DNA from 2 places in the Vibrio ziniensis genome. Region 1 is predicted to be linked to the other one. Evidence: riboswitches for the same ligand, from Rfam matches in the RefSeq annotation. Region 1 holds a riboswitch; the other holds the start of a gene.

Region 1 (4,422 bases):
AAACATCGATGCTGACGGTACACGCAAAGTGGCGATTTCCGGTTGGCAGGAAGATTCAGGTGTCACTATCGAAGAGCTGATTGATGATTATTTAACCGTCGGTTTGAAACATGTACTCTGCACAGACATTTCCCGTGACGGCACGCTAGCCGGTTCTAACGTTGAGCTGTATGTAGACCTTTGCAAACAATACCCACAGGTTCAGTTCCAATCTTCAGGCGGTATCGGCAGTTTAGCGGATATTGAAGCACTGAAAGGCAGTGGTGTAGCAGGTGTGATTGTTGGTCGAGCATTACTGGATGGTAAATTCACCACTGAGGAGGCGTTCGCATGTTGGCAAAACGTATAATTCCGTGTTTGGACGTTCGTGACGGACAGGTTGTGAAAGGCGTTCAGTTCCGCAATCACGAAATCATCGGAGACATCGTTCCGCTAGCAAAACGTTATGCGGAAGAGGGCGCTGATGAGTTAGTGTTTTACGATATCACCGCATCCAGTGATGGTCGTGTGGTGGATAAAAGCTGGGTTGCGCGAGTTGCAGAGGTAATCGACATTCCTTTCTGTGTCGCTGGTGGTATTAAATCAGCCGAAGATGCCGCTCGCATCCTCGAATTCGGAGCGGACAAAGTATCGATTAACTCGCCAGCATTAGCGAATCCAGACCTGATTACCAATCTAGCGGATAAGTTTGGCGTGCAATGTATCGTTGTAGGTATCGACTCCTATTTTGATAAAGAGACGGGCAAATATCAGGTCTACCAGTTCACTGGTGATGAAGCGCGTACTAAAGCAACCAAGTGGGAAACCAAAGATTGGGTTCAAGAAGTGCAGAAACGTGGCGCGGGTGAAATTGTATTAAATATGATGAACCAAGACGGTGTACGTAACGGTTACGACCTAGAGCAACTGAATATGGTTCGATCTGTATGTCGCGTACCTTTGATTGCTTCTGGTGGCGCGGGTGCTATGGAGCATTTCGCCGATGCGTTCAAATTAGCGAATGTTGATGGCGCGTTAGCTGCATCAGTGTTCCACAAACAAATCATCAATATTGGTGAACTCAAGCAATATTTAAAACAACAAGCGGTTGAGGTGAGACTATGAGCCTAGCGGAACGAATTAATTGGGAAAAGGTTGATGGTCTTGTTCCTGCGATTGTGCAGGACTTTGGTTCAAGCCAAGTGCTGATGATGGGGTACATGAACCAAGAAGCACTAGCTAAAACATTGGAAACAGAACAAGTCACTTTCTATTCGCGCACTAAGCAGCGTTTATGGACCAAAGGTGAAACCTCTGGCAACGTGCTGCAGTTAAAAAATATTGCTTTGGACTGCGATCAAGACACCTTGCTGGTGAAAGTGAATCCGATTGGTCCAACGTGCCACACTGGCACAACAACTTGTTGGGACGGTGATGCACAAGAGGAGTCACAAATGGTGTGGCTTCATCAACTTGAGCAGCTATTGGCTGCCCGCAAGAGTGCCGACCCTGAATCCTCTTACACCGCTAGTCTTTATGCGCGTGGCACCAAACGCATTTCGCAGAAAGTGGGCGAAGAAGGTGTTGAAGTCGCACTTGCGGCGACGTCGGGCGATAAGGCGGAATTAGTGTGTGAGTCTGCGGACTTGATCTATCACTTGCTTGTCTTGCTTCAAGACCAAGGTTTATCAATGAGTGACGTGATTAATAAGCTCAAAGAGCGTCACAAGTAAGGGGCGCTTTAATTAGCTGAAGAGAACGTTTTGGTAGGCCGTGCGGGGCTCGAACCCGCGACCGATTGATTAAGAGTCAACTACTCTACCAACTGAGTTAACGGCCTACTTGTTCTCACGGTGTAATTCTACTCAACAATTCTACTTAACAAAGTATAGACGCTATTACGTAACTTATTCTCTGCGCTCGTTATAAATTGCATAACTGACAAAATAATTGTTATTCTGTCCGCCATTAGTCGGGGAGCCATAAGGCTGAGATCGCATTGCGAGACCCGTTGAACCTGATTCAGTTAATACTGACGTAGGGAACTAATCCAATCATCGCGATTGAATTTCTCGTATTGCCATCTTCTTCAGAGGTGTTCGGGAGTCTGTTCCTGTATGTCATACCCCAAAGGAACAGTTATGCATAAATCCAGTTCAATTCCTGTCGTTCTTACCATTGCTGGTTCAGATAGTGGCGGCGGCGCGGGTATTCAAGCCGATATTAAAGCCATTTCTGCTACAGGCGGTTATGCGGCATCCGTTATCACGGCTATCACTTCGCAAAATACCTTAGGTGTTACTGACATTCTACCCATTCCTCTAGCACATATTGAAAGCCAACTAGATGCGGTGTTTGGAGACCTAAATATTGTCGCTGTTAAGATTGGTATGTTAGCGGATAGCGACATCATCCATTTGGTTGCAGATAAGCTTCGTCAATACAGACCACAATTTATCGTGCTAGACCCGGTCATGGTGGCAACCAGCGGTGACCTGTTGCTGAAACAAAGCGCGATATCCAGTCTGAAAGAATGTCTGCTGCCTCTTGCAGATATTATTACCCCTAATCTTCCTGAAGCGGCTGCTTTGACTGGTCTCGAACAACCTAATAATGCTGATGAAATTAACGATATGGTCTTGTCTCTACGGCAGCTAGGTACTTCAGCAGTATTACTAAAAGGTGGGCATTTAGAGCAGTCATCTTACAGTGATGATCTACTTATCACTCAGAATGAGATTCATCAATTAAGCGCAGAGAGAATTGATACTATCAATACGCACGGGACGGGTTGCACTTTGTCATCGGCAATTGCTTCGTTTCTCGCGCAGGGGGATGACCTTCAGCAATCTGTGTCTCATGCTAAAGAATACATCACTCTAGCCATAGGAAGCGCAGACAAGCTAAGTGTTGGTCAGGGTCGAGGTCCGGTGGACCACTTCTTTATGTTGCATCAATCAAAATAGCAAATTTGCTATGTCTGATTGGTTCTCTTTGGATTGGTTGAGCTTAGTGACCGCCTTTTTAAATATTGGGTCAGCATAAGCATGTCTGGCATACAGCATGTTTGAATACGATATGCTTGGGCTGATTTTTTTGAACTCTTTAAGACTCCATCGCTCAGGTGAAATGGTGTATTGGGCGATGTACTGATAGCCGTTTTCAAGTGCGATACTGTTGTTCTGGTAACTCCAGATATCTACCCCAAGCTTTTCTCCATATACACCGAGTAAGCTGTATGCCTGCAAATTGAAATTGGAATAATGCCAAGGGCGAGTGCGTGCTAGTTCCGCATCTTGTTTTCCGTCTTGGTCAAATTGGTTTGCAATTCGCTTGGCTTTCGTAATTTGCAAACGTTGTTTGGCGATATCGGGTTGGTGGGTAAATAAAGAAAACGCTACCACCTGAGCGTCATACCAAGTTCCGTGATTGTTGTTCTGCTTTTCTTCATCGATGCCATTAACACTAGACACCAACCAGTGATTGAACTCTCTAAACCATGCAACAATGCTTTGATAATCTTTTTCTGAGAGCGTTGGTTTTATCAATTCAACAGCGTCAACAACGCCAATTAATACGCGACTATCTATGATGCCAATACCACGTCCGTTAACTCGACCGGGTATCGCTTGTGCGTGATTCATATTGGGATTCATTTTGGTTTGTGAGTTGATAAACCAAGCTCGGAGCTGTTCAATCGCTTTATCTGCGTATTTTTGATCGTCGGAGAAGTAGTAGGCTAGACCGAGCAACTTTACATTATTAGCAAAGGTTATGAGTCTTTGCATATCGGTAGCAGAAGTCCTGGTTTCTAAATTGAATTCGCCATCTTTTCGGATATAAGGCAAACCAGATGGTGTGTCTGGATTTGGCCACCAATAAGGACCGAAACTGTAATAGTCATGTTTGTCGCCACTGGCAGGCATCAACGTCTTGTTAGTCACAGGATCAATTGGATTAGTTAACGCTTTATCTGCTCTGCGAATAAGAGTTGTGAAAGGTTGATTTAGGTGTTGTAAGTTTTTCTTATTGTTTTCAAGAACCCGAATATTGTAGCTAATAGGGGTAAGAGTGTTTTCGAGAACCGTACTTTGAACAGTGAAAGAGAATATAAGTACACAAAGCAAAGCTAGACGTTTAAACATCAGTAAATATCCTCTTCCTTTCGATTTCGGGTTTGTTGATTGTGATTGAACAGATTGTCAGAGAGAAGCCAGCAAGCCGTTATAAACGAATCTCTTTCCATTCACCTGGTTGAAGATCACCAAGTTCAATATTGCCCATTGAATAGCGCACCAAACGCAGGGTTGGGAAGCCAATATGTGCAGTCATGCGCCTTACCTGACGATTTCTCCCTTCAATAATCGTAATGGCTAACCAAGTCGTTGGTATGGCTGCACGAAAACGTACAGGGGGATTTCGTTCCCAAAGCTGCGGCTCATC
Region 2 (4,422 bases), 1.2 Mb from region 1:
TTTATGACCTTACCGCTGAGCCTGCTCATGCTGAGGTTGTTCCCGGATATGAAACGTCTGTTTTAGGTTTTAACGGCTCAATACCTGCGCCAACTATCCGTTGTCGTCAGGGTGAAAAAGTGACGATTCGCTTTACTAACAAGCTTGATGAGCCGACAACAATTCATTGGCATGGTCTTCGGATACCTATCGGCATGGATGGGGTTCCGTTTCTTAGCCAAAAGCCAATCATGCCTGGTGAGACCTTTGTTTATGAGTTCACTCCACCAGATGCTGGTACCTTCTGGTATCACCCGCATATGAATAGCGTCAAACAGTTAGGTATGGGGTTGGTTGGTTTGATTGTTGTGGAAGAGGCCAATCCAGTATCTTTCGATGAAGAGCATGAGCTAGCGCTTAAACATTGGCATCTTGATAAAAGTGGTCAGTGGAAAGATCTGATGATTCCGCGCTACAGTGCTCGAATGGGAACACCGGGAGAGTGGGGTACAGTTAATGGTGTGCCTAATCCTAGCTACCAAATAAGACAGAACGCTAGCGTTAGATTGCGAATAGCGAATGTCGACAACACTATTACTTATCCCATTGCTATTGAAGGTGTCGAAGCTTGGATTGTAGCCATTGATGGCAATCCAGTAAAAACGCCTTACAAGCTTACTCAGCACAAGATTGGCCCAGGAATGCGGGTTGATGTTGCATTCATCGCTCCGAAGGCTGGAAATACTGTTTATGTCCGCCAGATGAAAGGTAAGTTCCCGTTCCCTCTGTGTGAATTTAAATGTCAGCCATCACAGTTGAGCGAGAGTACTTCGATTCCTGCACTGCCTCTTAATCCAATTCAAAAGATAGATTTAGAGAATGCTGAGTTGATCGACTTTGTCTTTGAGTGGGAAGGAGCTGTGACGCCAGCAAACAGCGATGGTCATGCAGTACCTAACTTTTGGCTAATGAATAAGCGAGCGTGGGAAGGGATGAGTGCTAATCACATTCCTGCGCCTCTGGCAAAGTTGCAGTTAGGCAAAACCTACATTTTCAATCTAAAGAATGTCACCCAGTATCATCATCCGATCCACTTACACGGACATACTTTTACGGTTTTGGAACTCGACGGTAAACCCGTTGATGAACTATTCCATACCGATACTGTGCTACTCGGAAAAAACGGCTCGGCAAAAGCCGCGTTTGTTGCTGATAACCCTGGTCGATGGATGTATCACTGTCATGTGATTGAACATATGAAAACAGGCTTAATGGGATACGTTGAAGTAGTATAAGTGACTCATGTAACTTTTTAAAAGTATCAAGTTGTTGTGTGGTATTTGCTTATTTTGAGATATTAATTTTCATCATTTTTGGCTCTTTTGTGCTCAATAAATCAGTACAATAAGCAAAACGTTTTTTGGAGGCTTCATGGGGCAATTTTCTATTTTGGGGCTTATCGCTGTCGGTGGTGCGATAGGTGCGTGTTCTCGATATCTCGTATCAGAAATGTGTATCACTCTATTTGGTCGCTCTTTTCCATACGGTACGCTAACCGTTAACGTGGTCGGCTCCTTTATCATGGGATTGTTGATTGCGGCAGTCGAGAACGAGTGGCTCGCACCATACCCGTGGAGACAAATTATTGGTCTGGGCTTCCTTGGTGCACTGACGACCTTTTCAACTTTTTCGATGGACAACGTGCTAATGATGCAGCAGGGCGCATTCGTTAAAATGGGATTTAACGTGCTACTAAACGTATTGCTCAGCATCTCCGCCGCGTGGCTTGCATACCAGTGGTTAATAAAAGGTTGATCAAAAGCTCTATTTTTGTACTTGGTTAACTAAAATTCTTTCTCTATAATTGTTTCACTTGTCGGAGTGCCATAAGGCTGAGACCGTTTATTCGGGATCCGTTGAACCTGATCTGGTTAGTACCAGCGAAGGGAACAAGAGAAGACCCTCTTTCTAGATTGGTCGGCTTTCAGCCCCATACCTAAGATCCGTCTACTCATCTCTTATTGACACAACTTTCCGCCAAGCATTTATCCCTAAAACAATACAAGGAAAATGCTATGTCGAATCGCAAACAAGCGAGACTGGAAGCAAAACAGTTTATTGAAACTCTTTCTGTTCAACCTTACCCAAATTCCACTAAGACTTATGTTACTGGCTCTAGACCTGATCTTAGAGTACCGATGCGAGAAATTGCGCTAGCCGATAGCTTAGTCGGTGGCAGTAAAGACGCGCCGATTTTTGAGCCTAACGAGCCCATCTCTGTTTACGATACCTCTGGTGTTTATACCGATCCAGAACATCAGATCGACCTCTATAGTGGCCTGCCTAAGTTAAGATCTCATTGGGTGGAAGAGCGAAACGATACTGAGATTTTACATTCTATGAGCTCTGAATACGCTCAACAACGCTTGGATGACCATACACTCGATGAGTTGCGTTATGGCAACTTACCTTTGATTCGTCGTGCTAAAGAGGGCAAACGAGTCACTCAGCTACACTATGCTCGTCAGGGAATTATTACTCCAGAGATGGAGTTTATTGCCCTACGAGAAAACATGGGTAATCGCCGTTATCAGGATGAACAACTTAATCAGCAGCATCCAGGTCAGAGCTTTGATGCAAACTTGCCAAAAGATATAACGCCAGAGTTCGTGAGAAAAGAAGTGGCTGAAGGGCGAGCGGTTATTCCGTGCAATATTAACCACCCTGAAGCTGAGCCTATGATTATTGGTCGTAACTTTCTTGTCAAAGTGAACGCCAATATAGGTAACTCATCAGTGAGTTCTTCTATTGAAGAAGAAGTAGAAAAGCTTGTTTGGGCAACTCGTTGGGGTGCAGATACGGTAATGGATCTCTCTACAGGCAGAAACATTCACGAAACACGCGAGTGGATACTGCGTAATAGTCCGGTGCCAATTGGTACAGTTCCTATGTATCAGGCGTTAGAAAAAGTGAATGGTGTAGCTGAGAACCTCACATGGGAAGTAATGCGAGATACCTTACTTGAACAAGCTGAACAGGGTGTTGATTACTTCACTATTCACGCTGGCTTATTGCTTCGCTACGTACCTATGACAGCCAAGCGTGTTACGGGCATTGTGTCGCGAGGTGGCTCTATCATCGCAAAATGGTGCTTAGCTCATCATCAGGAAAACTTCCTCTATACCCATTTTCGCGAGATTTGTGAGATCTGTGCTAAGTATGATGTCTCGCTTTCTTTAGGCGATGGCTTGCGTCCGGGTTCGGTTGCTGATGCAAATGATGAAGCGCAGTTTGCAGAGCTTAGAACACTCGGCGAGCTATGCAAAATTGCATGGGATTATGATGTTCAGGTGTTTATCGAAGGCCCTGGGCATGTACCAATGCACATGATTAGAGAGAACATGGATGAACAGTTGAAGCACTGCCATGAAGCGCCTTTCTATACGCTTGGTCCACTGACAACGGATATTGCACCTGGCTATGACCACATTACTTCCGGTATCGGTGCGGCGATGATTGGTTGGTATGGCTGTGCCATGCTTTGTTATGTAACACCTAAAGAGCATCTCGGTTTACCCAATAAGGAAGATGTGAAAACAGGGCTTATCACCTATAAATTGGCTGCACATGCTGCGGATCTTGCCAAGGGACATCCGGGTGCTCAAGTCCGTGACAATGCTTTATCTAAGGCTCGTTTTGAGTTCCGTTGGGAAGACCAATTTAATCTTTCTCTCGATCCAGTAACTGCTCGTGCTTTTCACGATGAGACTCTTCCTCAAGAGTCTGGAAAGGTCGCTCATTTCTGTTCTATGTGTGGTCCTAAGTTCTGTTCAATGAAGATCTCACAAGAAGTGAGGGAGTACGCCAATAACAAAGAACAAGTCGCGGCGGATCACGCGATAGAAATCAAAATGCTTGATGACTCTTCACTTTCTGACGAAAGAGTTGAGGGTATGCGTCAGAAGTCTGCTGAGTTTCTGCAGTCAGGTTCGGAGTTATACCATCCTGCGGTGAAACAGAATGCTGTTGTGACTGAGGAGTAACTTGTGAAAATACTTATCCCATCTCATTGCCTTGAGTTCACGGGAGAGGTTCAACAAGTATTATTGCTCGCTCAAATGCAGGGCTTTTATATCAGCGATATTGAGTTGGGTGTAAGCCCGACTCAATTTATTGAACTTGTTGATAGGCAAACTTCTCGTATATTTAGCAATCTCTTCAACCTAGATAATGAAGAACCCCAAAAATCGTTTTTGGATCTCTCATATGGTGTGGAGCCCAACGCTAGTATTTCCTCTAGTTCAGTTTCTATTGGTGTTATTCAGTCAGGTAGATTGGTTGATTGCTGGCAGCACTTAGGTGTAGACACGCATTTAGTTGATCAGTATGCATCCTCTAAGACTGCTTATTCAGATGTTGAGTCTTGGCGCCATTTCGCTTGGG

What was found. A riboswitch is a leader RNA that binds a small molecule or an ion and turns the genes downstream of it on or off. The one in region 1 is predicted to bind thiamine pyrophosphate.
Region 2: it holds a riboswitch for thiamine pyrophosphate, as region 1 does, so the genes downstream of both, thiC (phosphomethylpyrimidine synthase ThiC) here and thiD (bifunctional hydroxymethylpyrimidine kinase/phosphomethylpyrimidine kinase) in region 1, are expected to answer to the same signal.

What each region holds. Positions count from the first base shown of each region.
Region 1 is NZ_CP049331.1:1,965,189-1,969,610, reverse strand. It holds gene hisA (1-(5-phosphoribosyl)-5-[(5-phosphoribosylamino)methylideneamino]imidazole-4-carboxamide isomerase) at 1-349, shown strand, start outside; gene hisF (imidazole glycerol phosphate synthase subunit HisF) at 331-1,104, shown strand; gene hisIE (bifunctional phosphoribosyl-AMP cyclohydrolase/phosphoribosyl-ATP diphosphatase HisIE) at 1,101-1,712, shown strand; tRNA gene G5S32_RS08975 (tRNA-Lys) at 1,744-1,819, opposite strand; TPP riboswitch at 1,943-2,040, shown strand; gene thiD (bifunctional hydroxymethylpyrimidine kinase/phosphomethylpyrimidine kinase) at 2,121-2,945, shown strand; gene G5S32_RS08965 (alginate lyase family protein) at 2,937-4,124, opposite strand; gene G5S32_RS08960 (rRNA large subunit pseudouridine synthase E) at 4,204-4,422, opposite strand, start outside.
Region 2 is NZ_CP049331.1:3,170,231-3,174,652, reverse strand. It holds gene G5S32_RS14705 (multicopper oxidase family protein) at 1-1,274, shown strand, start outside; gene crcB (fluoride efflux transporter CrcB) at 1,411-1,794, shown strand; TPP riboswitch at 1,847-1,945, shown strand; gene thiC (phosphomethylpyrimidine synthase ThiC) at 2,055-4,022, shown strand; gene G5S32_RS14690 (thiamine phosphate synthase) at 4,026-4,422, shown strand, end outside.